DNA from 3 places in the Clostridium sp. DFI.1.208 genome. Region 1 is predicted to be linked to each of the others. Evidence: predicted binding sites of a transcription regulator. Region 1 holds the regulator's gene; each other region holds the start of a gene.
What was found. The regulator Rex, encoded in region 1, represses fermentation and respiration genes when NADH is low (regulators of the CRP and FNR family bind a similar motif). The targets are predictions, from matches to a motif close to ATTGTTAANNNNTTAACAAT.
Positions count from the first base shown of each region.

Region 1 (10,856 bases):
GAGATGGAGAAAATCGTTCGCAGTCAAAAGGGAAGCCGCTGTATTTTGGATGCACAATGCCGGGCCTGTGCGTTTTATGAAAGCTATGGCTACACTGTATGCGGAGAAGAGCATATGGATGAGCATGTTCCTCATGTTCAGATGGAGAAGCTGCTGTAGGCAGGTTTTGCAAGGGCTGTAATGGAAAATGGAGCATTGTATTTTATTGGATGCAAGCAATGAGGGGGCAAAGGAAAATGCGATGGAATTCAGGATATGCAGGAAGCTAGCGATGCGTTGCCATCTGTAAAAATACAGGGATGGAAGGAAGCAGAAGAGCCAGTGTTCTGTAACGGAGAAAGAAAAGCGGACCTGTTTTTATCCTGTGAAGGAGCAGGCAAGGTCTTGCTGTGATGCCGGTTTATGACTGCAAGCGTCTGTATGAATTTATACAGGGGAAGGAAAAAGCAGTCGCCTTGTGCTAATCATGCAAGGGAACTGTCATTGGGATGGAAAGCATTCCATTGCTACAGCAGCCATTCTGTTTACTGAAAAATATCACGCCGCTGTGTTTCGCTTTGTGCACTTCTGTGTTCGCAGGAAATTTGCCTTTTCAAAAAAGTTAAATATGCTAGTTTATTCACAAAGTTAAAAAAGTGTGCTATACTATGCAATAGGTGATAAACATGACAGAGAAAAATGTGCCAAAGGCAACGCTGCAGCGATATCCTGTCTATCTGAAGGCATTGCGCAAGCTGAAAAGTTCAGGTGTAGAAAGAATCATGTCCAAGGAACTGGCCAGTGTCGTCAATATTGAACCGACGACGATCCGCCGTGACTTTTCTTTTCTGGGAAATCTGGGAAAGCAGGGATATGGGTATGATGTCAATCGGCTGATTGAAATTTTTAATCAGCAGCTCGGTATGGATTTTGATGAAAAAATCATTCTGGTTGGAGCCGGAAATATGGGGCGGGCACTGATGAAGTATAATAAATGGGATTATGTGGTAGGTGAGATTGCCTGTGCATTCGATGTCAATCCAGACCGTCAGGGTGTACGTTTCGGTATACCGGTATATGATATTGCGGATTTGGAACAAAAGGTCCCGGATGGTTGCCGTATCGCTATTCTGGCGATTTCCGAGAATATCCAGCAGACGGTCGATCGCTTGATTGCCTGTGGAATCACAGGATTGGTGGATTTTACGCATGAGCATATACAAATTCCAAAAGGGGTTGTATTAAAGAGCGTGGATGTGGTATCATCTATACAGGAGCTGGTCTTTGAGACCAACAATCTAAATGTAGAGCGTTGAAGCAGAACAGAGTAAATTACGCGCAACTAGCGAATGCAGGAAGGTGGAAGCTGCATGCATACGGATTTATATCTGAACGGCTGTGGAGCTGAACCGGAGAATAACAGTAGACGGTTTCGTGTGGGAACGATATATCCCAGGAAAGATGCTCATGCTTTTACGCATGGGAATCAGGATGGCACCGCGTACAATACGTTCCTGAAAGGGAACGTTTTTTTGTGCCATAAACAGGAGGAAATGAATATGTTTGAATTTATGACAATACGCGAACTGTATGAGATCGTCATGAGCGGCTCTCATGTGGAACAGGACAGCATGGAATATGTGCAGCTGCAGGGCTGGGTTCGTACAAATCGCTGCAGCGGCAAGCTTGGCTTCATTGAGCTGAATGACGGAACGTATTTCCGAAACGCGCAGCTGGTGTATTTACAGGAGCTGAAAAACTTTGCGGAGGTGGAAAAATATCCAACAGGTGCCGCAATCACCGTAACCGGAAAATTCGTACTGACACCGCAGGGCAAACAGCCGTTTGAAATTCAGGTTACCGAAGCATCTCTGGAAGGGGACTGCGATCGTGATTACCCATTGCAGAAAAAGCGTCACAGCTTTGAATATCTGCGTGAAATAGCACATCTGCGTCCGCGTGCCAACTCCTTTTATGCAATTTTCCGTCTGCGTTCTGTATTATCCATGGCGATTCATGAATTTTTCCAGGATCAGGGCTTTGTGTATGTACATACACCGATCATAACGGGAAATGATGGCGAGGGTGCCGGTGAAATGTTTAAGGCAACGACACGGGACGATGCAGATTATGAACAGGATTTCTTTGGTAAGGAAGCATTTTTGACGGTTACCGGACAGCTGCATGTCGAAGCGTTTGCTATGGCATTCCGCGATGTCTATACCTTTGGCCCGGCCTTCCGTGCGGAAAATTCCAACACGAGCCGTCATGCCAGCGAGTTCTGGATGATTGAGCCGGAGATTGCCTTTGCGGATCTGGAGGATGATATGAACCTGATTGAGGATATGGTGAAATACTGTATCGATTATGTTCTGGAAAATGCTCCGGAGGAAATGAAATTCTTCAACACGATGATTGATAAGAGCTGCATTGAACGCATCACAAAGGTACGCAATTCGGATTTCAAGCGCATGACATATACGGAAGCAATCGATCTGCTGTTACAGGCAGATGTGAAGTTTGATAACAAGGTGGAATGGGGGATGGACCTGAATTCCGAGCATGAACGTTATATCTGTGAAAAAATCGTGGATGGTCCGGTTTTCCTGACTGATTATCCTAAGGATATCAAGGCATTCTACATGCGTGTCAATGATGACGGGAAAACCGTGGCAGCGTGTGATTTGCTGGTACCTGGGGTTGGCGAGCTGGTTGGCGGCAGTCAGCGAGAAGAGCGTTATGATGTTTTAGAGCAGCGCATGAAGGACATGGACATGACAACAGACAGTCTGCAATGGTATATGGATTTGAGAAGATACGGTGGCTGCAAGCATGCCGGCTTCGGTCTTGGCTTTGACCGTTTGTTGATGTATCTGACAGGAATGCAGAATATCCGTGATGTGGAGCCATTCCCGCGTACACCGAAGAATCTGTTATTTTAAAAGCTGCGGCCATGGATACGTCCATGGCTTTCTTGTGAGGGGAGGACTGTGCTGGTTTCACAGTCTGTGGGGAGGAAAGGAGCATCATGAAAACTATACGGTTTGCGCAGCTGTCGGATGCACCGGCACTTCTTTCCATCTATGCGCATTATGTGAAAAACAGTGTGATCACCTTTGAATATGATGTTCCCTCCCTGGAGGAATTTGAAGGACGCATGATGAAGATTCAAAGGGAATATCCGTATCTGGTATGTGAGCTTGATCAGAAAATCATAGGCTATGCCTATGCGCATCGTCATATGGAGCGTGCTGCCTATCAGTGGAATGTAGAATTATCGATCTATCTGTTGCCGCAGGTACAGCACCGCCAGATTGGAAAGGCACTGTATACGGCACTTTTGGAGGTATTAAAGCTGCAGGGTCTGCAGACGGCGATTTCCTGTATCACGCTGCCCAATGAGGCAAGCCTCGCACTGCATAAAAGCTTTGGCTTTACAGAAATCGGAATACTGCGCAATGCAGGCTATAAATTTGATGCATGGAGAGATGTAATCTGGTTGCAGAAGGCACTGCATGAACATCCTGTACCTGTAGCGGAATGGAGCAGCATTGAGCGTCTGGATTATATTCGCATCATGGAAATATTTCATACCGCATGTATGATTATCATATGAACGACCGCCAGCTATAGAGCAAGCGGCTTCTAATGAATGCATGCGCATTCATCAAAACGTTTTTTCGTGTTCAGATACACGTAACTGGTACGTTCACAGTACCTCTACAAATCCAAACTTAAATAAAAAGCTGCCGAATCAATTTCGGCAGCTTCATATTTGTAGTGTTTAATTTTTACAGCTGCTATCCAGCAGCAGTTCGATCAGCTTCAGGATGGCCTGCTTCTGATCCTTTGTCAAAAGTCCCCATTTCTTTAATAAATTCTGTTCTTCCAGCTCGTGCTTTTTCATAAGTGCTTCATCGTAGAAGAACTCACTCAGTGTCATATCCATTGCGATCAGCAGGGATTCCAGCGTAGGTATCGTCGGAAGATTATTTTTGCGGAATAAGGAATTGATCGTGCTTTGTGCAACATCCGCTTTCTGCGCGAGCTTGTATTCCGTAAGATTATGCTGCTTCATCAGTACTTTTAGCTTCTCTAAATAATCCATGGCGACCTCCTGTCCTGTATCTATTGTAATACGATAAAACGTTGTAAAACTAACGCAAAGGCGTTATATATAACGTATAAACGTTAGTATTAACGGAAAAATGTTAAATATGTCATGTTAAATGAAAAGAATGCAGAAATTCAGGGATTTCGATTACTGGATGATCGCTATAGTGAAAATGGGCTTTTTATAGAGCATCTTACATACTCCTATACCATATCCTTTGCCCGTATATCATGCTTATACTGCGTTTCTCATGTGCCGGCTCGTGGTGTACATAATGATATCGGCTAATGAGCTGCACGAACTTCATTATGTACTGATACCTGTTGTGTAAGACTGCTTAGCGCAAACGGATGATGAGCGCTGTGGTATAGAATAGCTTGTATTCAGTGGCTGCATTCAGAATTTCATGGCGTTGCTTTACGAATTGTGTATATGGAATGTAAACAAGATGGAAAGGCGAATCAAGTAGGGCTTCTGTTTTTCTTTATTGCGTTATCCGAAGCAAGTGCTTTGCGTATTCCTTTCCCTTATACGATAAGCATGCAGTATCAGAAAAAGAATAACGCTTCTATATCCGGATCAAGGGAAACAGCAGGATGGCATAGCAGCCGTTGCACATCATCACAACGGTGGTGGAGAAAAGACAGGCTGTGTAATGGGAGTGCTTGCTTGCGACAACTGCTCGTGGATGTCTGTGCAGCACAGACACAGGATGCCGATAATGAAATGCATAGCAACGCAAAAAAAAATCACTGCCGGAAATCCTCGCAGCAGCAGTGGTCTTTTATCGTGCTTCTTTTATCAATGAGCCCTTTTAGAGCCGGTGTTTAACAGCAGATCAATAAGCAAGAGTACCCCGTTTTTCTGCTCTTTTGTCATGAAACTCCATTTACTCAATAAGTTTTGTTCTTCCAGTTCATGTTTCTTCATAAGCGCATCATCGTAGAAAAATTCACTCAGGGTCATATCCAGGGCTTCCAATAATGCCTCTAATGTTGAAATCGTAGGAAGGTTGTTTTTCTGGAATAAGGAATTGATGGTACTTTGCGGTACATCCGCTTTCTTAGCCAGTTGATTTTCATTGAGCTCATGCTGCTTCATAAGAAACTTTAGTTTTTTCAGATAATCCATGACAATCTTCCTCCCTCCATATGTATTGTAATACGTTAAAACGTTATAAAAATAACGAATAGACGTTATATTAAACGCATTACCGTTTGCATTAACGAAAAACCGATATATATGTCGAGTTATATGGAAAGGCTATATATGGAGGAAATACGGGGGATAACGATTGTATCATACAAGCAGAAATGTGAAAAATGAGTCATTACGGTTTCCTAACATACGTAAAAGAGAAAGCACCCATTATATAAGGTGGATGGTGTTGTTTATAGGCGGTTTTATGTATTATTTTTTACTTTCTACTTGACCCTTGAATTCCTGAAAAGTATCACAGGTTAAAATGAGATTGGAGATGTCTCAATTTATTCTGCTGTCAAAGTGCAAAGCCATGTCGTATGATCCTCATGATATTTCATTTCTATGAGTTTGTGTAAGCGTTGCCTGTCTTCTTCCATCTTTCCCGCTGCTTTTCTCTTTTCAAAGCTGTCCTCAAAGTCATAGCGGTAACGTGCTTCTCTCAATTGAATCGCCATTGCGGTTGACCACAGCTCGTCATTCTTCTGTATTTCCTCGTACTTGTTCACTTGGTGCCTTTGGGTATGAATACCTTCATCAGCCTCTCTTTTGACTTCAGCTTATCATTTTTTTCATTACTTTCAAACAGATACACCAGCTGTTCAAAGTCATTCAACCTTTGGATTTTCTTTACCTTTTTCAGTATATCAACCACATAGATAAAAATGATATTTGTATGAACCATATGAAAAGCCTCAGCACTTCATGTGCTGAGAACCTTTTGTTTACGGTATAGAAAAGAAATTCACAATTATTATGTATAGAATAACTTATTTCGCATCAGTTTTATTTAATTGCTTTTTGACAGCTTCGAAGGTGTCACATTCCAGAAGTAAGGTGGATACGATATGCATCTGTTCCTCCGTTAATGCCTGCAGCCACGTTGCACAATCCTCATGGTACTTGATTTCAATAAGTTTGTGTAAGAGCTGTCTCTCTCCTTCCATTTTTCCGGCAGCTTTTCCCTCTTCAAAGCTGTCACGCAAGCCGTTGCGATAACGTGCTTCTCCCATCTGAATCGCCATAGCCGTTGACCACAGCTCATCATCCTTCTGCATTTCCTCATACTTGTTCATGAATACCTTCACCAGCCTTTCCTTTGACTTCAGTATATCATTTTTTTCATTATTTTCAAACAGGTATACCAATTGTTCAAAGTCATTCAACCTCTGCATTTCTTTCTCCTTTACGATGTCATTGATCACCGGCATATGTACAAAGGTACGAAGGATGAGCGGATAGCCACTTTCCTCTTCTCCCTGCTCATTGCGCATCTGATATTGATTGATCAGATTTCTGTTGTTCCATGCATATTCATCGATGAATATGATTTGATAAACCGGCTTTAATTGATCATAGAATTCACCGCTTTTCAGCTGATTATTCAATGCTCTGGCTCCGTAAAATTCAAAGCGCATCATTTCCGCTATTCCCTTGTAGGTCGTCTGCATCTCAATATTGAAATGATGATTCTGTTCATCCTTCACATGGACATCCAGAATGATGCGCTTCTTTCCGATGATGCCCGGATCCAGATTGGGATTGAGTACGGTGCTTTCCTTTACCCTGATTCCGGTAACACGTTCAATAATGGTGTTGCGTGCGTACACGGAGCCTTCATCCTCACGGGAAAGGGCGTACTTAAAAAATAGATCGTTACGGTAGTTGAGTTGATTCATTGCATTTGACATTTATATGTCCTCCATTCTGTAAGGGCTCCTTACCCCCTTCTATACGTATGGAAACTGTCAAATTCCTAAAAAATCCGCAAATTTTTGATTTTTTGTTATATTTTTATGTAAAAGGGTATTTCATAGCAGATCGATAAACAATACGCTCCTCAGGACGGTTTAGCATGATGCGGATTCTCGTATTCATAGTGTTTACTTCACATGCTTTATGGTTGTTCTGCACTCCATGACGCATTTGGACTACAAAAAAAGTCCGGTTCTTTCAAATATTACCGATGACTCTGTTATTTTAGTGATCTCGCATCATGGTTTCTTACCTTTTTGTGATATTTTTTGAAAACCGTTGTGTTCGTTATCTTTATCTTCTATAATATAACATGGTGATTTATAATGAAAGAGTACATATTAAAGACAAAAGAAGATGGTACCAGCATTACCGTTCGGGATGTACAGCTCGTACTTCTGGAAATGCTGAAGAATATAGATGCATTGTGCAAAAAGCATAACATTCGCTACTGGCTGACCGGGGGAAGTGCCCTTGGGGCAGTCCGGCATAAAGGCTTTATTCCATGGGATGATGATGCGGATATCGGAATGCTGCGCGAGGACTATGAAAAATTCCAAAGGGTGGTTCATGAATTGGGCGATGCCTATATCACGCAGTGCTTTGAAACCCACAGCGAGTATAATGTGCTGGTTCCGCCGATGAAGGTACGAAAAAAAGGCACCTATTGTGTGGAATACAACGCTCTGTTAAAGAATAAATGCAAGGACAGTGACGGCTTGTTCATTGATATTTTCGTACTGGATCACGTAAGCGAAAACAAAGCAAAGGATTTTATATGGCGTGTGCGCAATGGTATTCTGATGGTTTTGATTGCCTTCTTTGAGAACCTGCACTGCAATCCGCTGCTTTTAAAGCGCCGGTTTGTACGCAACGCGAAAAAATACGGGGAGATCAATAAAAACTCCGCGTTGATTGGCTATGATCTGACTTGGACCTTTAATTCCTTTTTTCATCCGGTTGTATACAGTATGGAAAGTGTTTTTCCTATCCAGTATATGGAATTTGAGGATGCCATGCTGCCGGTACCGAAGCGGCCGAAGGATATGCTGGATGTTGAAGTATCTACTCAGCATATGAGCTATCCGCCGTTAAAGGATCAGGTACCCAAGCATATCAAGGATATTGAACTGCAGATTACGCTTGAACGATGACATCATTTAGAAAACGGAGGGATATTCATGGCATACGCACCTCGACAAAGAAAATATAAGGTACGCTGGAAAATTGCAGTACCGCTGATTCTGCTGGTTGCACTCGTTTTGTATGCAGTCGCAGGACTGCTGTTTCCGCAGAAAAAGGAAGAAGCTAAAAAATTCACTGTCTGCGGCTTGAACAGTGAAGAAACGATACATTTGTTAAACAAAAAGGCTGCCGATACGATGACGGTCAGGGACTATGTCTTTTATGGAGAATCCTTAGGGCTGTATACGCAGACATATGATGCGAAAAGCGATAAGGATGAGCTGGCAGGAAAAACAGTGGAGCTGCATAACCTGTGTACAGATGAAACCATTCCGATGACAATGGATTCCACAGCGGATCAGAAAATCACACTGGAGGATCTCAATCCCGGCTATTATGAGGTAACGGTTATTGATAATCTGGTGAAGAAGCGGGTTATCTTCGATCGCACGCTGCATTCGGATGCCTTTACCACGGTTCAGCGCAAGGGAAATGTCCATGAGATAAAGCTGATTGCAGATCAGGACCTGTTGAAGGATTACGATATCAGGCTGGATCAGAACTATCTGTTTTTATCTGTGGAAAAAGCCAAGCCCAAAGAGGGAGATATTGATGTTCTGCTGGACCCCTATGGAATGAATACGGATCTTACCTATGTCCCGGATGAGGGAAATAAAGGGAATGGAATCACAGAATATAAGGAAACCTACAAGGCAGCCGTATGGATGAAGGAAGAGCTTGAGAAATATGGTCTGCGGGTGGAAATAACGAAAAGCGAAGCGTCAAAGCAGCCGAAGCCTGCCTATGGAAAAGACGGCAGACTGGCTGACGGGTATCAAAAGCATGCACGCTATTATATTTATCTGCGATTCAATACGAATCCCGATGAGAGTGTGAGCGGTGTGGAAATCTGGCACAGTGCCTACAGCAGCCCTACACTTGGGAAAAACATTATGTACGGTCTGGAAAAGAAGCTGAAGATGAGCGGCAGTGCTTATACGGATGCGAACAATCCCGGTGTCGGAGCGAGTCCGCTGATCAGCGGCGGCTATGATATGTATTCCAATATCCGGGAAGCGGGTGGACGTGCAACCATGGCAGGAAAGGGCAGTGAAAATGCCCGTAAGGAAAACCAGACCTTTGTGGATGCGGACGGCATGCAAGGGCTGGAAATAGATTTTGCCTATGTATCAAATAAAGAGGATGCCGATAACTGGCGGAAGAACGGGGAGAAGATTTCACGACAGGCAGCTGCCTCCTTTGCCAGCGGTATCAATGCGGCCAAATAAATTTTACGAATCTAACAAAAGAAGGTGGAGATGATGAAATATCAGATTCATAAAGGAAGCAAATATTACGGTGCTACGACCGTATTTGAGAACATACAGTTTGAAGTAAGAAATACAGAGAAAATCGCCATTGTCGGAAGAAACGGCTGTGGAAAAACAACGCTGCTGCGTGTGATTGCGGAAACGGAATTGCTGGATGCCGGAGAAATTCATAAGGAAAACAAGCTGCGTATCGGATATTTGGCACAGACGACCTTTGCGGATGAGAATGTCATCGTTGAGGAGGAAATGGAGCTAGCCTTTGAACAGGTGAAGGCGGTTGGAAAACGGCTGGAGGAGCTTAGTGAACGGATGTGCAGTGACCACAGCGAGGCTGTGCTGAATGCCTATGCGGATGTACAGCAGCGCTTCGAGGAGATGGGCGGCTATACCTACCGCAGTGAAATGATGACGATATTCACGAAATTCGGATTTCAGGAGGAAGACCTCAAACGTCCGATTGCAACGTTTTCCGGAGGACAGAAGACACGGCTGGCATTTGTGAAGCTGCTGCTGAGCAAGCCGGATGTCCTGCTGCTGGATGAGCCGACCAACCATCTGGATATTGATACGATCGAGTGGCTGGAGGGCTATGTGAAACGCTATCCCAAGGCAGTTGTCCTCGTATCCCATGACCGTATGTTTCTGGATGATGTCGTGGATGTCGTCTATGAAATCGAATACGGCGTCATGCGGCGGTATCCGGGAAATTACAGCAATTACGTGAATGTGAAAAAAAGTGATTTGGAACAGCAGAAAAGCGCTTATATTCGCCAGCAGAAGGAAATTCAGCGAATGGAGGAGCTGATAGAAAAATTCCGGTATAAGAAAAACAAGGCTGCCTTTGCACAGTCAAAAATCAAATATCTGGATCGTATGGAACGTATTGAGGATCCCAAAAGCAATGAGAAAAGCTTTAATGCCCGCTTTGTGCCCAATGTAAAGGGCGGTAAACGGGTTCTGGAGGTACAGGATTTAACGATTGGCTATGACCGGCCCTTATGTACGGTGAATCTGGAGGTTATGCAATCTGCCAAGATCGCAGTGATCGGACCAAACGGAAAAGGGAAGTCAACCTTCATGAAAACGCTGATGAAGCAGGTGGAGCCGCTGTCTGGCAGCTTTCTGCTCGGTCATCAGATCGAGGTCGGTTATTTTGATCAGGAGCTTGCGCAGTTCAACAGTGCGAATACCGTGCTGGAAGAGGTGTGGAATGACTTCCCGGATTTGAATCGCACCGAGGTGCGTACTGCACTGGGATGCTTTCTCTTTACCGGTGAAGAGGTTTTCAAAAC
Region 1 is NZ_JANGCA010000021.1:20,338-31,193, forward strand. It holds gene NE665_RS12145 (GNAT family N-acetyltransferase) at 1-159, shown strand, start outside; gene NE665_RS12150 (redox-sensing transcriptional repressor Rex) at 666-1,295, shown strand; gene asnS (asparagine--tRNA ligase) at 1,581-2,921, shown strand; gene NE665_RS12160 (GNAT family N-acetyltransferase) at 3,008-3,595, shown strand; gene NE665_RS12165 (helix-turn-helix transcriptional regulator) at 3,764-4,087, opposite strand; gene NE665_RS12170 (helix-turn-helix transcriptional regulator) at 4,895-5,224, opposite strand; gene NE665_RS12175 (hypothetical protein) at 5,581-5,802, opposite strand; gene NE665_RS12180 (hypothetical protein) at 5,799-5,978, opposite strand; gene NE665_RS12185 (Rpn family recombination-promoting nuclease/putative transposase) at 6,064-6,984, opposite strand; gene NE665_RS12190 (LicD family protein) at 7,375-8,202, shown strand; gene NE665_RS12195 (N-acetylmuramoyl-L-alanine amidase) at 8,230-9,522, shown strand; gene NE665_RS12200 (ABC-F family ATP-binding cassette domain-containing protein) at 9,556-10,856, shown strand, end outside.

Region 2 (10,856 bases), on a different contig from region 1:
CGACAGTCCGCGAGAGCGTCTGATTGCAATTATCACAAATACCTTTGTGCCTTGTAATGGCCGCTTTCCTACACTGATCAGCATTATCACGATGTTCTTTGCAGGTGTTGTTGCAGCTCCGTGGAATGGTCTGCTGTCAACACTGCTGCTGACGGGTGTTATTGTATTTGGCGTCATCCTGACCTTTCTGACCTCACGCTTTTTGTCGAAAACACTACTGAAGGGAGTACCGTCCAGCTTCACACTGGAGCTTCCTCCGTATCGTCGCCCGCAGTTTGGTAAGGTGATCATACGTTCCATATTCGACCGTACGCTGTTTGTTCTGGGCAGGGCAGTGAGTGTTGCCATTCCTGCCGGGGCAATCATCTGGTTGCTGGCCAATATTCAGGTACAGGATGCAAGCCTGCTGCAGCATATATCGCTGTTTCTGGATCCCTTCGCCCATTTGATGGGACTGGATGGTGTGATTCTGCTGGCGTTCCTTCTGGGCTTTCCGGCAAATGAAATCGTTGTACCGATTATGATCATGGCATATCTGGCAAATGGATCCATGACGGATATCGGTGATCTTGCCGTATTAAAGGAGCTGTTCGTCAACAACGGCTGGACATGGGTAACCGCCATCTGCACCCTTATGTTCTCTCTGGTACACTTTCCATGTGCTACCACACTGCTCACCATACGCAAGGAGACACAGAGCTGGAAATGGACCGCCGTCAGCTTTCTGCTGCCGACCATACTTGGAATTCTGCTGTGTATGGGAATCAATCTGCTTGCGCATATCTTTCTGCTGGTATAACGATGTCCGCCAACTATGATGAGTTGAAAATAGAGCGCACAATTTATGCAAAAGGTAACGGCAAATAAATGGTTACAAAAAAAGAGGAGCCGTGTGGGGTTCCTCTTTTCTTACATATTATGGACGTTTTACGATAACTGCTGTACCCTGTCCGCCACCGATACACAGAGATGCAAGACCTGATTTTGCATCACGCTTGATCATTTCGTGAATCAGTGTAACCAGAATACGGTTTCCGGATGCACCAACCGGGTGACCCAGAGCGATAGCTCCACCGTTTACATTCGTTTTTTCCAGGAATGCTTCACGATCGATGCCGTGCTCTTCCACCAGCTCGTGTACAACACCTAAAGACTGAGCGGCAAATGCTTCATTCAGCTCTACCAGTTCAACCTCATCCAGCTTCATGTCTGCATATTTCAATGCATTGCGGATTGCCGGAGTAGGTCCCAGACCCATTGTTAACGGATCCACACCACCCTGACCGATGCCGACTACCTCGCACAGCGGTGTCAGGTTGTATTTTTCTACAGCCTCTTCACTAGCCAGCAGTACGAAGGAAGCACCATCGTTGATACCGGATGCGTTTGCAGCTGTAACACTTCCATCCTTAACGAATGCCGGACGCAGTTTCGCCATTTTTTCAGGCGTGGATTTGCGGTTTGGATGTTCATCTGTATCAAATACGATTGTTTCTTTTCTCAGCTTCACTTCTACAGGAACGATTTCATCCTTGAAACGTCCGGAATCAACAGCTGCGATTGCCTTCTGCTGGGAAGCATAGCCGAAAGCATCCTGCATTTCACGTGTGATATTGTATTTCTTGGCAATGTTTTCTGCCGTAACACCCATATGGATACCGTTCATAGCATCGGTCAGGGCATCATAGATCATGTGGTCTACACATTTGAAATCACCCATTTTGTTTCCTGTACGTGTGTTTGCAGGAATCAGGTAAGGCGCACCGGACATGGATTCCACACCACCGGCAACGACGATGTCATTGAATCCTGTCTGAATGGACATAACACCCTCCATAACGGTACGAAGACCGGAACCACATACCATGTTCACGGAGTGGGAGCATACGCTTTCCGGAATACCGGCAGCCAGGGCAACCTGACGTCCGATGTTCTGTCCCAGACCAGCACTCAGCACGTTTCCGCACAGCAGCTCGTCTACCTGCTCAGGAGCGACCTTTCCATCCTCCAGCAGTGCCTTTACTACTGTAGCCCCTAAATCAACTGGTTTTACGGTAGTTAAAGATCCTAAGAAACTACCGATTGCACTACGTTTAGCGCTAACAACATAAGTTTTTCTCATTTTTCTCTACCTGTCTTTCTTTCCAATGTAACGTGTCGCTTACGACACTCAATACATCAACATAGTAACTAAAATTCATGCATTTGTCAATAACTTGTGAAAAAATTCATAAGTGAAGTTGTCTGTCCGGATTTCTATTTTTTCTATTTAGAAACACAAAAGCAGGAAAACAAGCTCTTGCGAGCTTGCTCTTTTGTTTATACGCGCTTGATGATGACCGCTGCGCCCTGACCGCCGCCAATGCATAGGGAAGCCAGTCCGATTTTTAAATCACGCTTCTGCATTTCGTGCAGCAGGCTCACCAGAATTCGGTTTCCGGATGCGCCGACCGGATGTCCCAGTGCGATAGCTCCGCCATTGACATTGGTTTTTTCCATAAACGCGCTACGATCCATGCCGGTTGCTTCCGCAAGCTCATGAATTACACCCAGAGACTGTGCAGCGAACGCTTCATTCAATTCTACCAGCTCCATATCCTCAATGCTTAGGTCAGCATACTTCAGCGCATGCAGAATAGCCGGCGTAGGACCAAGACCCATGACGCGCGGATCCACACCGCCCTGACCGATGCCGATGACTTCCGCAAGCGGTGTCAGATTGTATTTTTTAACCGCATCCTCACTGGCGATGATTGTAAAGCTGGCACCGTCATTGATACCGGAGGCATTTCCAGCAGTAACAGTTCCATCCTTTGTGAATGCAGGACGTAGCTTTGCCAGCTTTTCCGGCGTTGATGCGCGGTTTGGATGCTCATCTGTATCGAACACGGTTACACTGCCCTTACGGCCCGGCACCTCTACCGGAACGATTTCATCCTTGAATCGTCCAGCGTCGATGGCAGCGATCGCCTTCTGCTGGGACGCATAGGCAAAGGCATCCTGATCCTCACGGGTAATGGCGTATTTTTTTGCTATATTATCTGCGGTAACGCCCATGTGTATCCCATACATACCATCTGTTAATCCATCATGCAGCATGGAATCCACCATCTTCATATCCCCCATTTTCACACCGTTTCGCACCTTGCTGGGCACCAGATATGGCGCATTGGTCATGGATTCCACTCCACCGGCTACAAAGATATCACCGAATCCGCACTGAATGCGCATGGTTGCTTCCATAACTGCCTTTAACCCGGAACCACACAGCATATTCAAGGACTGTGCACAGACCTCAACCGGGACACCGGCCTTGATACTGACCTGACGTCCGATGTTTTGACCAAGACCTGCCGCAATCACGTTTCCGACAATCACCTCATCAATGTTGGCGGGATCAATGCCTGCCTCCTCGATGGTTCTGCTTAAAACAGCAGCTCCCAAATCTACCAGGGGCATGTTGGTAAGCCCGCCCATGAAGCTTCCAATGGCGCTTCGCTTTGCTGCTACGACATATGCTTTTCTCATGTAATAACCTCCGCTTTCTATGTTGGTCTTCCTTGGGGAAGGGGAAGAGGACCCTTTGTCAAGGCTATGGTAACGGAAGAAAAAACGTTTGTCAAGAAACTTGTTAAAAAATTAACAAATGCGAATGTAGGAATATAATCGGAACAAATGTCAACTTGTTAATCTTGTAACAAAAACTTGTTAAAACTTTAACAAACATATTGACGGGAGCAAAAAAGAGGTCTAAAATGTAGATGGATTATGTATTCTCGACAACGCGATGAATACGCTGCTTATACTATATTTATATAGGCGCATGCAAGCAATCCTAAGTTCAAGTAAATCAAGGAGAGGAGATCACTTATGGACTTCATGTTAACAGAACAACAACAGATGATGAAGAAACTTTTCGCTGAGTTTGCTGAAAAAGATGTAAAACCTCTTGCAGCAGAAGTAGACGAAGATGAACGTTTCCCTAGAGAAAACGTTGAAAAAATGAAAGCCTGCAAAATGATGGGGATTCCGTTCAGCAGAGAATACGGCGGAGCAGGTGCTGACTACCTGAGCTATATTCTGGCAGTCGAGGAGCTGAGCAAAAAATGCGGTACAACAGGTGTTGTATTGTCTGCTCACACATCTCTTGGAACATGGCCAATCGAACACTTCGGAACAGAAGAACAGAAAAACAAATATCTGCCTGACTTATGTACAGGGAAGAAGCTGGCTGCATTCGGTTTAACAGAGCCAAATGCCGGTACAGATGCTGCCGGACAGCAGACAACTGCTGTAAAAGACGGTGATGATTACATCCTGAACGGTACGAAGATCTTTATTACCAATGCTGGTGAAGCAGATGTATATGTAATCTTCGCAATGACAGACAAGACAAAGGGAACACATGGTATCTCTGCATTTATCGTAGAGAAGGGAATGCCAGGGTTCACTGTTGGTCAGCATGAAAAGAAGCTGGGTATCCGCGGTAGTGCAACCAGTGAGCTGATTTTCAACAATGTGCGTTTAAGTAAGGACCACCTGTTAGGACAGGAAGGAAAAGGCTTTAAAATTGCCATGATGACACTGGATGGCGGACGTATCGGTATCGCTGCACAGGCACTTGGTATTGCACAGGGCGCAATTGATGAAACCGTACCTTATGTAAAGGCTCGTAAGCAGTTCGGACGTTCCATTGCGAAATTCCAGAACACACAGTTCCAGCTGGCTGATATGCAGGTAAAAACAGATGCAGCTAGATGGCTGGTATATGATGCAGCAATGAAGAAAGAAAAAGGTCTTCCTTACTCTGTAGAAGCTGCTAAGGCAAAGCTGTTCGCAGCAGAGGTTGCTATGGAGGTTACGACCAAGGCAATTCAGCTGATGGGTGGATACGGTTATACACGTGACTATCCGGTTGAAAGAATGTTCCGTGATGCTAAGATCACTGAAATCTATGAGGGTACTTCCGAAGTACAGCGTATGGTTATCAGTGGCGCAATGCTGAAGTAATACAGAGAGAAAAGAAAGGATACGAAGATTATGAAAATTATCGTTCTTGTAAAACAGGTACCGGATTCTACTGAGATCCGTGTTGACAAAGTTACTGGTACATTGATTCGTGCCGGAGTTCCTAGTATCATCAACCCAGATGATCTGGCTGGTGTGGAAGCTGCATTGCAGCTGAAAGAAAAATACGGGGCAAGCGTTACTATCATTTCCATGGGACCTCCTCAGGCTACGGGAATGCTGAAAGAATTATACGCTCGTGGAGTTGACGAATGTATCCTGATCACTGACCGCAAGTTTGCAGGTGCTGATACATGTGCGACTTCCAGCACACTGGCTGCTGCATTGAACAAGACAGGCTATGACCTGATCATTGCAGGACGTCAGGCAATTGATGGGGATACTGCACAGGTTGGTCCACAGACAGCTGAACGTCTGAACATTCCGCAGGTTACCTACGTAGACGACATTATTGAACTTAGCGATACTGCTGTTACTGTTAGAAAATCACTGGAAGACAGTGAAGAGATCATTGAGGCAAAGCTGCCTTGTGTTCTGACAACATTAAGTGGAATGAACGAGCCACGTTACATGAACTGTAACGATATCGTTGACTCCTTCTCTAAAGAAGTGAAAGTTATGACATTTGATGATTTGGGAATCGATGAGAGCATCGTTGGCCTTGCAGGTTCTCCAACAAAGGTTCACGCTACATTCACCAAAGAAGTATCTGCTGAAACAGAAACATTCGATCTGCCAGCTGCAGAAGCTGCCAAACTGATTGCAAAGACACTGAAAGACAAGCAGATCATTACGAAATAGGAGGAGAAGGAACAATGGCTAAATTTGAAGGATATAAAGACATTTACGTATTCGTAGAACAGAAAAACGGCGAAGTTGCCAACGTTGGATACGAACTGATTTCCGAAGCTAGAAAACTGGTTGCATCCATTCCTCAGATGAACTTCCAGGTTGTCGGTGTACTGCTTGGACACAACATCAAAGACAAGGCAAACGATGTAATCGCACACGGTGCTGACAAGGTGATCGTTGTGGATGATGCGCTGCTGGAAGGATACTCTACACAGTTCTATGCGGATGCCCTGACACAGGTCATCAACAACTTCAAGCCAGACAGCTTCCTGACGGGAGCTACCGTACTTGGTCGTGACCTTGCACCACGTGTAGCTGCTCGTCTGAATGCCGGTCTGACTGCAGATGCTACGAAGATCGAAATCGATCAGGAAAAAGCAAAAGACGGAGAAGCACTGCTGCTGGTTACCCGTCCTACATTCGGTGGAAACCTGTTTGGTACCATCGTATGTCCGGATACGCGTCCGCAGATGGCAACCATCCGTCCAAATGTATTCTCTATGGACGCTGTGGATGCTTCCAGAACTGGAGAGATTGTAGAATTTGCTCCGGCTTGGACAGATACAGATCCTAAGGTCATCGTAAAGGAAGTTATCGCTAAAGTAGTAGAAGGCGTTGACATCACAAAGGCTGATATCCTGGTAGGTGCAGGCCGTGGTGCAGAAGACTGTCTGGATATGGTGCAGGCGGTTGCTGAAGAGCTGGGCGGAGAGCTGTGTGCTTCCCGTGCCGTAGTTGATGATGGATTTGCTGACAAGGCAATTCAGGTTGGGCAGACCGGTAAGACGGTACGTCCTAGTCTGTACATTGCATGCGGTATCTCTGGTGCATGTCAGCATGTTGCCGGTATGGAAAAATCCGATATGATCATTGCCATCAACCGTGACCCGCAGGCTGAAATCTTCAGCATTGCAAACATGGGCTTCATCGGTGATGTTAAGGAAGTTCTTCCTCTGCTGAAGGACGAAATCATCGCTGCAAAAAAAGGATAAGATAACGCATATACAAGAGGGTGGGAAACTGCCCCTCTTGGTATATAAAAAGAAAAAGTAAAGGAGATAAATCTATGAAAAAAGTTGGTGTAATTGGTGCCGGAACAATGGGCCAGGGTATTGCAAATGCATTTGCTTCCAATGGTTACGATGTAACCGTATGTGACATCAAAATCGAATGGGCACAGGGCGGAATCGACAAAATCGCTAAAAAGCTGGACAAACTGGTTTCAAGAGAAAAAATGACTGCTGACAAGGCTGCTGAAGTAAAGGGCAATCTGAAGGCTGGAGAATACAAGGATCTGGCTGACTGCGATCTGATCGTGGAAGCTGTTCTGGAAAAGATGGAAGTTAAGAAAGAGCTGTTCACAACACTGGATGAAATCTGTAAGGATTCCTGTATCTTTGGATCTAACACTTCTTCTTTATCCATCACGGAAATCGCTACTGGAATCAAACACAATGTAATTGGTATGCACTTCTTCAATCCTGCTGACCGTATGAAGCTGGTTGAGGTTATTTCCGGAATCAACACGCCTGTTGAAACAAAGGAAGCAATTCTGGAAATCTCCAAATCCTTAGGGAAAACTCCGGTAGAGGTAGCTGAGGGCCCTGGATTTGTTGTAAACCGTATTCTGGTTCCTATGATCAACGAGGCTGCATTCATCCTGCAGGAAGGAATCGCATCTGTTGAAGATATCGATACAGCTATGAAGCTGGGGGCTAATCACCCTATGGGACCTCTGGCACTGGGTGACCTGATTGGTCTGGATATCGTGGAAGCTATCATGGATGTTCTTTACAATGAAACAAAAGACTCTAAGTATCGCTGCTGTACGCTGATCCGCAAAATGGTTCGCGGTGGTAAGCTTGGTCAGAAGTCCGGTGTCGGATTCTACGACTACTCTAAATAATTCACGCATAGAACACATGACGAGTGAATCTGTAATTTCACATGAAACCCATTGAAATTGTGGATTCACTTTTTAAAAACGGAAAGGAAGATGAATACAATGGAAACTATTTTAGTAAACTATGAAGGACATGTTGCTACGATCACAATCAACCGTCCGAAAGCATTGAACGCATTAAGCACACAAGTTTTGACGGAATTGAACCAGGCACTGGATGAAGTTGCGGCAAACAATGACGTATATGCACTGGTACTTACCGGAGCAGGAGAGAAATCCTTTGTTGCTGGCGCAGATATCGCTGAAATGAAGGATAAGAGTGTGGAAGAGGCTGCGGCATACGGAAAATTCGGTAACGAGGTATTCCGTAAGATTGAGACATTCCGCTGCCCTGTAATTGCTGCTGTAAACGGCTTCGCATTGGGCGGAGGCTGTGAGCTGGCAATGAGCTGCGACATCCGTGTGGCAAGTGAAAATGCAGTGTTCGGACAGCCGGAGGTAGGCTTGGGAATCACACCGGGCTTCGGTGGAACACAGCGTCTGGCACGTCTGGTTGGTACTGGAATTGCGAAGGAAATGATTTATACAGCGAGAAACATCAAAGCAGAGCGTGCATATGCAATCGGTCTGGTAAATAACGTTGTTCCTGCAGAAGAGCTCATGGCAGCTGTTATGAAAATGGCAAATGGTATCGCTAAGAATGCACCGATTGCTGTAGCAAACAGTAAAAAAGCAATCAACAACGGATTGCAGACGGATATCGATGGCGGAATCGCAATCGAAGTAGAAGAATTCTCCAACTGCTTTGCAACGGAAGATCAGACCTATGGTATGACCTGCTTCCTGGAAAAAACAAAGGACAAAAAATTCGCTAACAAATAAGCAAGAAAATTCTTGAGCTTATTATTTCCGTAAACGCTTTCGCTTATGATACACTGAAAGCAGGAAATAATACAAAGGAGGTAATCGATTTGAGTAAAGTAATAAGCATTGAACAGGCAGTTTCCATGATTCCGGATGGTGCTGCTATTGGAATTGGCGGTTTCATCGGATCCGGACATCCTCAGGAATTTTCTGTAGGTATCGAAGAATCCTTTCTCAAGAGCGGACATCCCAAGGATCTGACCATCATGTTTTCTGCGGGAATCGGAGATGGAACAGATCGTCTCGGTTTGAACAAGCTGGGGCACGAGGGACTGCTGAAGCGTATCATCGGTGGTCACTGGGGGCTAATTCCTAAGCTGCAGAAGCTGGTATTTGAAAACAAGGTAGAGGGCTACAACCTTCCTCTTGGAACCATTTCTCTGATGTTTCGTGATATTGCCGGACATCGTCCCGGTACGATAACAAAGGTTGGCTTGAAAACCTTTGTCGACCCTCGTATTGAGGGAGCGAAGATGAATGAGCGCTCTAAGGAAGACCTTGTCGAGCTGATGCATATCGATGGGGAAGAGTGGCTGCGTTATAAATCCTTCCCGCTAAATGTGGCACTGATTCGTGCTACGTATTGTGATGAGGATGGCAATGCGACCATGGAAAAGGAAGCAGCTACTCTGGACTCTCTTTCCATTGCTCAGGCTGCGAAGAATTCCGGCGGTATCGTATTGCTGCAGGTGGAAAAGGTGGTACAGAACGGTACACTGGATCCAAGAAAAGTAAAAATTCCGGGAATTTATGTAGATGGCATCGTTGTTGCACGCCCGGAAAATCACTGGCAGACATATGCGAACCCGTATGATCCTGCATTGAGCGGAGAGGTTAAAGTTCCGGTCAATTCCATTGCACCAATGAAGCTGAATGAGCGTAAGGTCATCTGCCGTCGTGCGGCGATGGAGCTGGATCCCGCTGCGATTATCAACCTTGGCATCGGTATGCCGGAGGGCATCGCCAATGTGGCAAATGAAGAGGGGCTTCCAGGCTTGAAGCTGACGGTGGAAGCCGGTGGAATCGGCGGTGTGCCGAATGCAGGTACTGCATTTGGAACGTGTACAAATCCGGATGCAATCATCGATCAGCCATATCAGTTTGACTTCTATGACGGAGGCGGACTGGATCAGGCATTCCTCGGTCTTGCGGAATGCGACTGCTCCGGTAACATCAACGTCAGCCGTTTCGGACCGAAAATTGCAGGCTGTGGCGGGTTTATCAATATTACACAGACTTCCCCGGTTGTTGTGTACTGCGGTACCTTTACTGCAGGCGGACTCAAGGTTGAGGTCAAAGACGGTAAGCTGCACATTCTGCAGGAGGGAAGAATCAAAAAGTTCAAACAGGAAGTTGAACAGATTACCTTCTCAGCAGATTTCGCAACTGAGACAGGACAAAAGGTTCTGTACGTTACCGAGCGTGCGGTATTCGAGCTGTTGGATGGTAAGCTGACATTAACGGAGATCGCACCGGGCGTTGATCTGGATAAGGATGTTCTGGGACAGATGGAGTTCAAGCCTGCTGTCGCTGATAACCTGAAAACCATGGATGAACGTCTGTTCCGTGATGAATTGATCGGATTAAAGGCATAAATCAAATCAGAAAAGGGATGAAATATCCCTTTTTTTCCATTTTTCTGCCAAAAATTCCAGAACGCTTTACATTATTGCTGTATTTTATATAATAAAGGTGGCTAAAGATTATCACACTTGTTGAAAGTGATGATATAGAGCTCATGCGGGGGAGGCAGTGGAGACCATCGGTCTTGGAGATTGCTTCTCTGGCTGACTCAGCCTTGGTATTGTCTGGCATAGCATTGTGTTGGAATGATAAGGTAGCTTGTAGTGAGTAGCATTAGCATGTAGAAGTCTCAATGGTAGTAGTAATAATCACAGACAATACAGGGCAAACGATTGGCGGTACGGACGATGAGATTCCGGCCGCCTTTTCGTTTCCTTTTCTCTCTGCCTGTATTATAATGATAGAGTAAAAAAGAAATGAGGAATGAATATATGTATAGTTTTCGTAATGATTATAGTGAGGGTGCTCATCCTGATATCCTAAAGCGCCTGCTGGATATGAATCAGTGTCAGAATGTCGGGTATGGTGAGGATGCACTTTGTGAGCATGCAAAGCAAATGTTGAA
Region 2 is NZ_JANGCA010000034.1:33,442-44,297, reverse strand. It holds gene feoB (ferrous iron transport protein B) at 1-799, shown strand, start outside; gene NE665_RS16150 (acetyl-CoA C-acetyltransferase) at 917-2,122, opposite strand; gene NE665_RS16145 (acetyl-CoA C-acetyltransferase) at 2,320-3,528, opposite strand; gene NE665_RS16140 (acyl-CoA dehydrogenase) at 3,871-5,010, shown strand; gene NE665_RS16135 (electron transfer flavoprotein subunit beta/FixA family protein) at 5,041-5,829, shown strand; gene NE665_RS16130 (electron transfer flavoprotein subunit alpha/FixB family protein) at 5,844-6,872, shown strand; gene NE665_RS16125 (3-hydroxyacyl-CoA dehydrogenase NAD-binding domain-containing protein) at 6,947-7,786, shown strand; gene NE665_RS16120 (short-chain-enoyl-CoA hydratase) at 7,886-8,665, shown strand; gene NE665_RS16115 (acyl CoA:acetate/3-ketoacid CoA transferase) at 8,755-10,302, shown strand; gene NE665_RS16110 (low specificity L-threonine aldolase) at 10,723-10,856, shown strand, end outside.
Region 2: a site for Rex is predicted at 2,216-2,235, ahead of NE665_RS16150 (acetyl-CoA C-acetyltransferase). Genes of this name have one in related genera too.

Region 3 (10,856 bases), on a different contig from region 1:
TATCACAATCCGGGGAAACCGCCGATACGATTGCAGCATTGAATCTTGCGAAAGAGCATGGTGTGGATACTCTGGCAATCGTCAATGTTATCGGCTCCACAATCGCAAGAGACGCCAGCTTCGTCATCTATACAAAGGCAGGTCCGGAAATCTGTGTCGCCACAACAAAGGCATATTGTACACAGGTCGCGGTTCTTTCTCTGATTGCCTGCAATCTGGCCTATGTTCACGGTAATATTGATGAAGAGGAGGCCGCACGCATTACGAAGGAATTAAAGGATTTGCCGCAGCATATGCAGAAGCTGATAGATTCTGATCAATACAAGGCATTCGCAAAAAAAATATACGAGCACAACGATGTCTTCTTCATCGGTCGCGGATTGGATTACTCGCTATCCATGGAGGGTAGTCTGAAGCTGAAGGAAATTTCCTATATCCATTCCGAGGCCTATGCTGCCGGTGAATTGAAGCATGGTACCATCTCCTTAATTGAAAAGGGAACTCCGGTCATTGCACTTGCAACGGATGAGGATTTATATGAGAAAACAATCAGCAATATCAAGGAGGTTAAAGCACGGGGGGCTTATGTCGTGCTGTTGATCAGCGATGACCTTGATATCGCTTCGGATTATTATGATGATGTGCTGGTGGTACCGAAGGTGGATAAGTTGATTCAGGGAATCCTGACGGTGATTCCATTACAGCTGATGGCCTATGAAATTGCCAGTCTGCGTGGATGTGAAATCGATCAGCCGCGTAATCTGGCTAAGTCTGTCACGGTAGAATAAGGTATTTAACGTGTGATGTGCGTTTACATTCAATTTCCTGATACTACACACACTTTCGCACATCTGCGGTTAAATATAGAAAAGAGGGCATGGAAAATGCCCTTTTTGTGTGCAAGGTATGACGAAGCTTCCTTTTTTTTATATTCCCATATGCAAAGTATGAGAAGGCTTCTCTTTTTTCCATATTCCCAAAGGATAGGAAATTGATATTTCAATTATTCGTCGGATTATGAAACCTGTTTAGACTTCCGTCTCCGCTTACAACGAAAAGGGACCATAACGCTGATTTCCGCTACGATCCCTTTTTTAGAAACAAAATACGCATATTTCATAATCAGCTTCCGGAAATACGCCAATCCTATGACCGCCATTTTCCTTATATAAGCTCTGTAATACTCATTTCCGTTCCAGCAATCCAGATAAACTGGCTGTTCATAGCTTTTCAGCCAGGTACAGATTGCTTGCCTTTCCTATACCCTTCCCTGATAATCGGGATGCATAGCAATACGGTAAGCATACGCTGCATTTGTTTTATACGGTTTTATACAGAAGGAAGCAACCACTGTATAATCTGCCAAAAGCACATAAGTACATAAAAGCTCCCGGCGGATGTCACATTCCTATAGGTCCATTGCCGGAATCCCTTTGCAGGTAAGGCATCCTTTCAGCAAGGCTGTTATGTCCGTTGCATGCTCTGGTGATGCCTTTTCAAGCTGTAGCTTCCTTTAGCCAAGGCCGGTGATCATGCTTGCCACTTTGACGAATACATCCAAAATAGCCTCTCTGGCATGAATCAGCGGTCCATCCAGTACCCCAGTCATTAACAGGAAAATCATGATGAAGGATAGATACATTTCATATTGCATCAGCTTGAAATAAGTTTCTTCCTTTAGGATACCCATCAGTATTTTGGAGCCATCCAGCGGCGGTATCGGTATTAGATTGAAAATACCAAGGCCGACATTGATGGAAGCGGTAGTACCGATTACCTGAAACAGATAATAGGTAAACCCGTTTTTATACAGCAAACCAAAGCGAATGAACAGCATATACAGTATGACCATCAGAAAGCCGACAATGAAATTCATCAGCGGACCTGCCATTGCCGTCCAGATCATACCATCCTTTTTGTTACGGTAGAAATAGGGATCAACCTGTACCGGCTTCGCCCATCCAAAGCCAAAGAAAATCAGAGACAGGGTACCAAACGGATCCAGATGCTTGAGGGGATTTAAGGTAAGTCTGCCGCGTTCCTTCTGGGAGATATCACCCAGCTTATAGGAAACAAATGCATGTGCGAATTCATGCACGGAAAGTGCAATCGCAACAGCAGGCAGTATATAGATTAGATCAGCAAAAAAACCACGAATATCCATAAACATTCCTCCAATAGAATAGTGTTAGTATATCATATTTTGAAGGAATTACAAGTTTCATAAATGTCACCCAAGCAGGTCAGCAGGGAGTTTTATCAGCTGCATAAACCGTCTTGTCCCACATTTTTTACCTGAAATGGGATTCCTGTCATAGGAATCCCTGTTTCTGTTTACATCTGATCGATATTCCTCTTGCAGCCAAGATATGCCATCACATAATAACAGCCGTAAACGACAAGGAAGAACAGCATACTTCCACCCAGATAAATATACATATCCGCACTGGCATATGTCATCTCGAATAGCTCATCCAGCATGCGGATAATCGGTAGCAGATACACGATTGGAAGCACCAGCGGAATGATGAAATAAACCGCAATCTGCTTAGCCAGCAATGCATGCAGCTGTCTTTGATTCACCCCCATTTTATGCAGCATTGCATAGGAATACCGCTGCCGGTGAGCATCGGAAAGCTGCTGCACTGCGAGTATGGTTGCACTGATACAGATGAAGATAAACGACAGATAAAACAAAGAGAAGCAGATACTGACAAAACCCACAGCATTTTCCTCAAACCATTTCGCCTTCACACGATAAGAGGCATAGCTGTAATAGCTGTCCCCCACCTGCTCCTTGTTATCGTCAAAAAACTGATTGACCGTATCCTGATACCAGGACACCTCAGTCTCAGGATTGGTATTCGCCACCCATTCTCGAAAATACGGCTTGGCTTGCTTGACATACGCATCTGCAACGACAAGATAATAGCCGCTGTTCTGTGTCTGCCCATATTCCGTATCATCCACATCACGTAGCTGCAGACGCTTCCCCTGCAGATTCAGAGTATGCTGTGCACCATATTCCTGCAGGATATCCTTGATATCTGCTGCGCAGACTATCATATACTCATCAGCCCCCAGCGTTACGGCTGGTAATCCTTTCAAGGAGCGAAGCTTATTAAAATCGCTTTGCTTCATATAAACCGAATGCTTTTCATCCTCGGTAAAATAGCTTTTCCCCTTTACTACAGAATAGAAGTCATCACGTTCCTCACGCTGATAGTAGCGGATATCCGCTGACTGATACGAAATCTTATGTTCCTGCAAATAGCCTTCAATTGATTTCATATTGAGCTTCGTGCTGCTGCTTGCCATGATATCAAATGGTACAAAGCGTGCATTACTCAGCTCCTTCACCTCATTGAATTTCAATGCAATGCACAGAAAGAGCAAGGTCAGCAGAGTCAGTAAAGACAGTGTAGCAAGCACGGTTCGATTGGAGCGCAAGCGGCCTGCAATCTGTCCGTACAGATACATGCAGTTTCCCTTATATTTCATTTTTCTATGCCGGTCCAGAAAAATCCCAAGCACTGCCGATATGCCATAAAAGAACAGATAGATGGATACGACAATAGCAAATACTCCCAGCATGAGCAGCATAGAATCTAAGCTCTGGCCGTTTATCATACTTCTCAGATACTGCTGTGTCATATACAATCCGGCTACTGCCAGAAGGATAGCTGCCAGGAAGTAGAATACGGATAAACGAGAGCCCTTCGCTGTTTTCTCATTCCTGCTCGCATTATACAGCATGGTATGAATGCTCTGCTTTTTTAAAGCGATTCCTTCCCTGATCAGCTCCAGCAGGTAGATACTCAGAAAGCAGAGAAATGCAGCACCACATGCGTTCCAGGAGAAGGAGAGCTGAAATGCATATTCATAATCAAAAATATTCAGCAGCATAGCGTGCAGTAATTCATAGACGAAGATACCGAGCACACAGCCGATCAAAAATCCGACAGCCCCAAGAGCCAGCTGTTCAAACAGAAACATGCGGCTGACCTGTGAGCGTTTCATTCCCAGCAGCAGATACATTCCGAATTCTCGGCTTCGCTTCTGCAAAATAAAATTCGATATATAATAAATCAGCCAGGCAATAATCAGCGTTACCAGAACACTGACCATAATCATAACACTTTTGATATTGTCATAGGTCGTTACCAGATCCTGCATTTCACCGGAAAAGGCAATCGCAAAAAACGCATAGAGCAGTGTCATCGTAATCGTCACTGTAAATACATAAATACTGTATTCCTTGAGACTGCGTTTCAGATTGCGAAGTGCAAGTTTAGCGTACAGCATGCACATCACCACCCAGCAGCTGCATTACATCCAGTATTTTCTGAAAGAATGCCTTTCTTGTCAGGGAGCCGCGATAGATCTCATTAAAGATAGTTCCATCCTTCAAAAACAGAACACGCTTTGCATAGGATGCTGAAAATGCGTCATGCGTAACCATCAGAATCGTTGCCTGAAGCTCTGTATTCATTCTTTGAAACTGTTCCATAAGCAGGTAGGAGGAATGGGAATCCAGCGCTCCCGTTGGCTCATCTGCCAGAATCAGACTCGGATCATGAATCATCGCCCTTGCACAGGCGCACCGCTGACGCTGACCGCCGCTTACCTGATACGGATATTTTTCCAGAATATCCTGAATCTGGAGAATTTCTGCCAATGCGTTTATCTGTTCGTCAATCTGGCCCGCCCTTTTCTTTAAAAGTGTCAATGGCAATGCGATATTTTCCTGCAGGGTCAAAGTATCCAGAAGATTAAAATCCTGAAAAATAAACCCCAGCTCCCGTTTCCGAAATTCTGCCAGCTCGTTTTCCCGCAGCTCACAAATACTGCTTCCGTTGATCTCTATATCTCCTGCACTTACAGTATCGATGGTGGAAATGACATTCAGCAGGGTGGTTTTCCCACTGCCGCTCGCCCCCATAACCGCTGTAAACTCCTGTTTTTCAACTGCAAAGGATATATCATTCAAGGCTTTTGTGATATTCCCCTGATTTCCATAATATTTTTCCACGTGGGAAACTGTAACAACACGCATATACTTCACGTCCTCTCTACCTGAAGTATACAGAAGAAGGCCGGATAAGTGTAGGAGATTTCCTTACGAGAAGATGACAGTTCTGTAACTTTACACATGATGAAACTCCAGGCACATGGCGGTTCCCTCGCCATCAGAATCCGCATGCAGACCGATTTGCAGGGATGTACAGAGCTTTTTGCATAAATACAGACCAATGCCTGTGGAATGCGAATGAACCAGTCTTCCGTTATCTCCAGTAAAGCCCTTATCAAAAATCCTAGGTAAATCATGCGGAGGGATACCGATACCGTTATCCCGTACAATCAGACGTACACACTGCGGTTCCCTTTGTATTTCAAGACACAGAAGCGCACCATCCTTTCGCTTATATTTCACCGCATTTTCAATCAGCTGATTCAATAGGAAAATCAGCCATTTTTCATCTGCATACACCATTGCATCCTCCTCTGGAAAACGAATGGATATTGCTGCCTGTGTACAAAGATACTTGCATTGCAGCAGGGCTTCCTGAATGCAGGAAGACAGCGATATCTGCTGGATCCGAAAATCCTTTTCCACGGATTCACTTCTTGCATAAAACAATGCCTGCTCCACATAATGCTCCACCCGCTCCAGCTGCTGAAACAGCTGCCGCTTTCGATCCCCCTGCTGATTCTCAATGGACAGCTTCATCGCTGCAATCGGTGTTTTAATCTCATGAACCCACTGCTCGACATATTCCTGATATTCCCTTCGCGAGCGCTGTACTGTGCTGATTTCCTCCAGCATTGCCTTGTTTCCCAGATAGAGCAGCCAGCGGTAAAAGCCCTCCTCATGACTTGCTTTCTTTGGCAGCACCTCATGCATGAGATAGCGCTTCTCCATTGATTCAATGCTTGCACACAGCTCTTTTCTGCGTCTGTTTTTGCGAAGATAGTCCTGTGAGAAATAAGCAGAGAAAAACAACAGCCACATACCGCTCAGCAAGGCAGCCAGCCCTGCGGACAGCCCCAGAGAAACCAGCAGTACACACTGCAGCAGTGAAATCAGAAGAATCGCAGCCATGAGAATTCCATGATCCTCCAGATATTCATGTAGCTTCATATCTGATACCCCTGCCGATGGCGGGTCACAATGAAATCCTCCACTCCCAGCTCACGCAGTTTATTGCGGATTCTGGTGACGTTGACACTGAGTGCATTGTCATCAATAAACAGCTTATTATCCCATAGGTAGTCAATCAAATCCTCTCGCGGAATGATTTCCCCTTTATGCTGAAACATATAATGCAGAATTTTCACCTCATTCTTTGTCAGCTCTCTTGCGTTATTTTGATAGCCTACCCGACTCATAGCAACATCCAATGTAACACCATTGTGTGTCAGATTCTGATCCTTCCATTCGTAGGAACGCTTCAGCAGTGCCGCAATACGGGCAAGAAGAATACTGGTATTGTATGGCTTGGTAATAAAATCATCCCCGCCCATCTGCATACTGCACAGCTCATCCATATCGGTATTCCGGCTTGTCACAAATATGATGGGAACCTTGGAAAAGCTTCGCAGCTGTGAACAAATGGTAAAGCCATCCATCTGCGGCAGATTGATATCCAGCAGAATAATGTGGGGATCGAGTGTTTTCACAAGCTCTTTGATATCCTCCTGCAGATTCCAGCATACCGCTTCATATCCCTGTTTCTCCAGCAGCATCTGCAGCTCCTTGCAGATCGCCTCATCATCCTCTATAATTAAAATCGTATACATATCCAAAGCCCTCTCTTTTCTGCTTCATTATACAATAGCCGGAAGGGAAAAGAAAAGATGACCGTCGTCATCTTTCAATACTGTAAGAACTAAGCATCCCCATAGGCCTTGTTCACCAATAGGTGAATCCCACTGTATATGACGGAAATCATCGTCCAGATACAGGTGGATACCAATGCCCCAAACGTATCCAGATATACATCACTCATGGAAGACGTTCGTCCGGTGAATTTCTGATGATATTCATCACCGAATGCAAAACAGAAGCAGATACCGACGGTAAACAGAAACCGCCAGAATTTGTTTACTCCCAGAATTGCCAAGGTGATATAGACGCCGGCTGCCAACGTAAAGTATATGGAGAAGTGAGCCAGCTTTCTGACATTGGCATTCCAGTCACTGCCATAGGGAGAATGCAGAATGACGAAGTACTTGATGCGTTCGCTTAATGCAATCCCCTCTTCTGTGGTTTCCAGCTTTGTATTCACCTGTTCCTTGATTTTTTCCGTTACCACTTCACTTCGTGCATTGGACAGCTGTCCATCCTCTGCCGATAACGAGTAGATTGCAAACATGACGGACCCGCAGACACCCATAAAAATCAATGCACAGAGAATGCGGATTCCCATATTCTTTTTCTTCTTCATACGCTCACCACCTTGTTGCCTTATTGTAAAACAAAATAGGTGCATACGCAAGACATGTAGTTAAATATAACAAAAATTTAAGATATCCTACGCATACGATATCGAAAAGATGTGCGCTTTTCTATCATTTCAGAATGAGACAGCTGCATTTGGCATTTAACCACGAACACTTCCTTCATATGGAAGTATGCTGCTTTTAAGATGCCCTCCCTTATACAGCTGGTGATGCCGGGAATCGTTGTAATGCTATCGTTCTGGCTGTTTACCTATATCGAAGCACGCAAAATTAAGAAAGTGAATCCCATCATTCCGATTCATGAATAACATTGCATTGCATATTCATCCCACTATACTCATTTAAGCAGCATAATAACAGCAAGAATCGGTTGGAATGCTAATATCTGATTCCTAGCCGCCTGCATATACCATAAGAAAAAACGTAGAGCACAGTAAAAAATACGTCCATTATGATATCGGACGTATTTTTTTAGTATATGTATTTACAAATAGAGTCTACCTGTAAATTACTTTGTTTTCTCAATGATTTCGATGAAGCTGTCTGCTTTCAGACTAGCCCCGCCAATCAGAGCACCATCGATATCCGGCTGAGCCATGTATTCAACGATGTTGTTAGGCTTTACAGATCCACCATACTGAACACGAACATTTTCAGCAGCCTCGTCACCATACATAACACGTACCTGATCACGAACGATACGGCAGCAGTTTTCTGCAATTTCCACTGAAGCGCTCTTTCCTGTTCCGATTGCCCAGATTGGCTCATAAGCGATTACCATGTTTCCAACACATTTTGGACACATATCCGCAAGAGAACCAGTTAACTGATCACGAATAACTTTCTCAGAATCTCCAGCATCATACTGAGCTTCTGTTTCACCAATACACAGAATTGGTGTAATTCCGGCATCGATCAGACGTTTTGCCTTTTTGTTTACTGTCTCATCTGTGTCATTGAACATTTCACGACGCTCAGAGTGTCCGATGATACAGTGTGTAACACCAACCTCCTGCAGCATAGGTACAGAAATTTCACCAGTGAAGGCACCACTGTCTTCCCAGTGGCAGTTTTCTGCAGCGATTACCAGATTTTTCGCACCTGCAACAGCAGCAGACAGTGCAGTGTAAGGAGCACCAATACCGAATACAGCATTTTCACTTGCTGCTGCAGCATCTACAGCTTCCATGAATCCCTTTGTTTCCTTCATGGTTTTGTTCATTTTCCAGTTTCCAACAATAATTGGTTTTCTCATGTCTCGTTCTCCTATTTTCGTTTTTTATTATTTATCTGCGATTACAGCGATTCCAGGCAGTACCTTGCCTTCCATGTATTCCAGGGAAGCTCCGCCACCAGTGGAAATGTGAGAGAATTTTTCTGCGAATCCAAGCTGGATTGCAGCAGCAGCACTATCTCCGCCACCGATAACAGTCGTAGCTCCTGGCAGCTCAGAAATAGCAGTACATACTTCCAGCGTACCCTTTGCAAACGGTGCCATTTCAAATACACCCATTGGGCCGTTCCATACAACGGTTTTTGCACCCGCAAGTGCTTCCTTGTACAGCTCGATAGATTTCGGACCGATATCCAGACCCATGTAGTCTGCTGGAATGCTGTCATTGTCAGCAATTACCGTGTTTGCATCCTCTGCAAATTTATCAGCACATACGTGATCAACAGGCAGAATCAGCTTGCCCTCTGCTTTTTCGATGTATTCCTTAGCAAGCTCTACCTTGTCTTCTTCTACAAGTGACTTACCAACATTGCAGCCCATAGCCTTCAGGAAGGTGTAGGCCATACCGCCACCGATCAGGACCTTGTCAGCCTTTTTCAGCAGGTTGTCTACAACAGCAATCTTATCGGATACCTTTGCACCACCGATGATTGCAACAAATGGACGCTCTGGAGTATCCACAGCAGCACCCAGCATCTTCACTTCTTTTTCTACCAGGAAGCCTAACGCATTTGGCAGAATAGATGCGATACCTGCAGTAGAAGCGTGTGCACGGTGTACACTACCGAATGCATCCTCTACGAACAAATCACCCAGCTTAGCCCAGTAAGCAGCCAGCTCCGGATCATTTTTGCTTTCGCCTTTTTCATAACGAGTATTCTGCATTACGACGATTTCTCCGTCATGCAGTGCAGCAACTGCGTTTTCCAGTTCTTCACCACGTGTAACCGGAACGAATGTAACCTTCGTATCAACCAGCTCATTCAGACGCTCAGCAACACAGTGCAGATCGTTCTTTGCCTTATCTTCCTCAGTCTTAACCTTTCCAAGGTGGGACATCAGGATAATCTTCGCGTTGTTTTCCACTAAATATTTGATGGTTGGCAGAGCCTGAATAATACGGTTGTCGTTTGTAATCTTGCCATCTTTTCTAGGAACGTTGAAATCGCAGCGTACGATGACACGTTTTCCAGCAACATCTAAATCTTTTACAGTTCTTTTGGCCATAGTAAAATTCCTCCTTATGTATCGGCTTTATTATACCACCAAGAGCCTTTTTCGTAAACGAAATTTCACTTTTTGCGAAAAAAATCACAATTCTAAAGGATTCGATGAGAAACTGATAGAACCTGTTGTTTTCCGTGTTTTTCATACAGCATTTATAGTATAATGAGAATACAGGCTACAACAGCAAGGGAGTATGACATGAATACGATAAAAGAAACCATGCAGGATCTCATGGATATCATAAAAAGGTCCAAAAACTTTGATATGGAACAGGAGTATCAGTGCTCCGTAAAGCTTTTGAATCTGGGAAACCAGCAGCAGGACCGCTATGCCCAGGCGTTCGCGCACGCCTATCTTGCGGATTACTATATTCTTACCAGACAGCAGGATATCTGTCTGCAGCACCTGCATGAGGCGATTTCCTGTTCTCAAGAGCACCATTATGATGAGCTTTTGCTCATGTGCTATACGATTGCAGGATTGTATTACAACTCTCACTTCGATGAAATCAGCGCTGTTCAATATTATATGAATGCCTATCATATTGCATTGGAGCAGAATAATCTGCACGAGCAGATGGTGATTCTCAATAATCTCTGCGTCCTGTTTATGCAGAAAAACGATACAGCGGAAGCACTGCGCTATATCCGCAATGCCTATGAGGTATTCCTGAAACAGCAGACGCCTCTGATCGATCATGCACAGCTGATTGTCATTCTCAATCTGGTGGAGCTCTACATTCAAAACGATCAGTTAAATGAGGCTGTAAACATCTTCGACACCTATGCTTCGCAGCTGCATGAGGAGCATGCAGAGGGACTACGGCTGCATGTGATACTGCTTTGTGAGCTGTATCTTGCGGATGCCTTTCACCGAGGTGACGAGATACAGAAAATTGCGGATTACTTCGCAGCTGCCAATCTGCACCATC
Region 3 is NZ_JANGCA010000066.1:6,662-17,517, forward strand. It holds gene glmS (glutamine--fructose-6-phosphate transaminase (isomerizing)) at 1-788, shown strand, start outside; gene NE665_RS20830 (site-2 protease family protein) at 1,514-2,164, opposite strand; gene NE665_RS20835 (ABC transporter permease) at 2,335-4,305, opposite strand; gene NE665_RS20840 (ABC transporter ATP-binding protein) at 4,292-5,056, opposite strand; gene NE665_RS20845 (sensor histidine kinase) at 5,147-6,142, opposite strand; gene NE665_RS20850 (response regulator transcription factor) at 6,139-6,801, opposite strand; gene NE665_RS20855 (VanZ family protein) at 6,891-7,448, opposite strand; gene tpiA (triose-phosphate isomerase) at 7,973-8,719, opposite strand; gene NE665_RS20865 (phosphoglycerate kinase) at 8,747-9,925, opposite strand; gene NE665_RS20870 (GGDEF domain-containing protein) at 10,124-10,856, shown strand, end outside.
Region 3: a site for Rex is predicted at 9,997-10,016, ahead of NE665_RS20865 (phosphoglycerate kinase). Genes of this name have one in related genera too.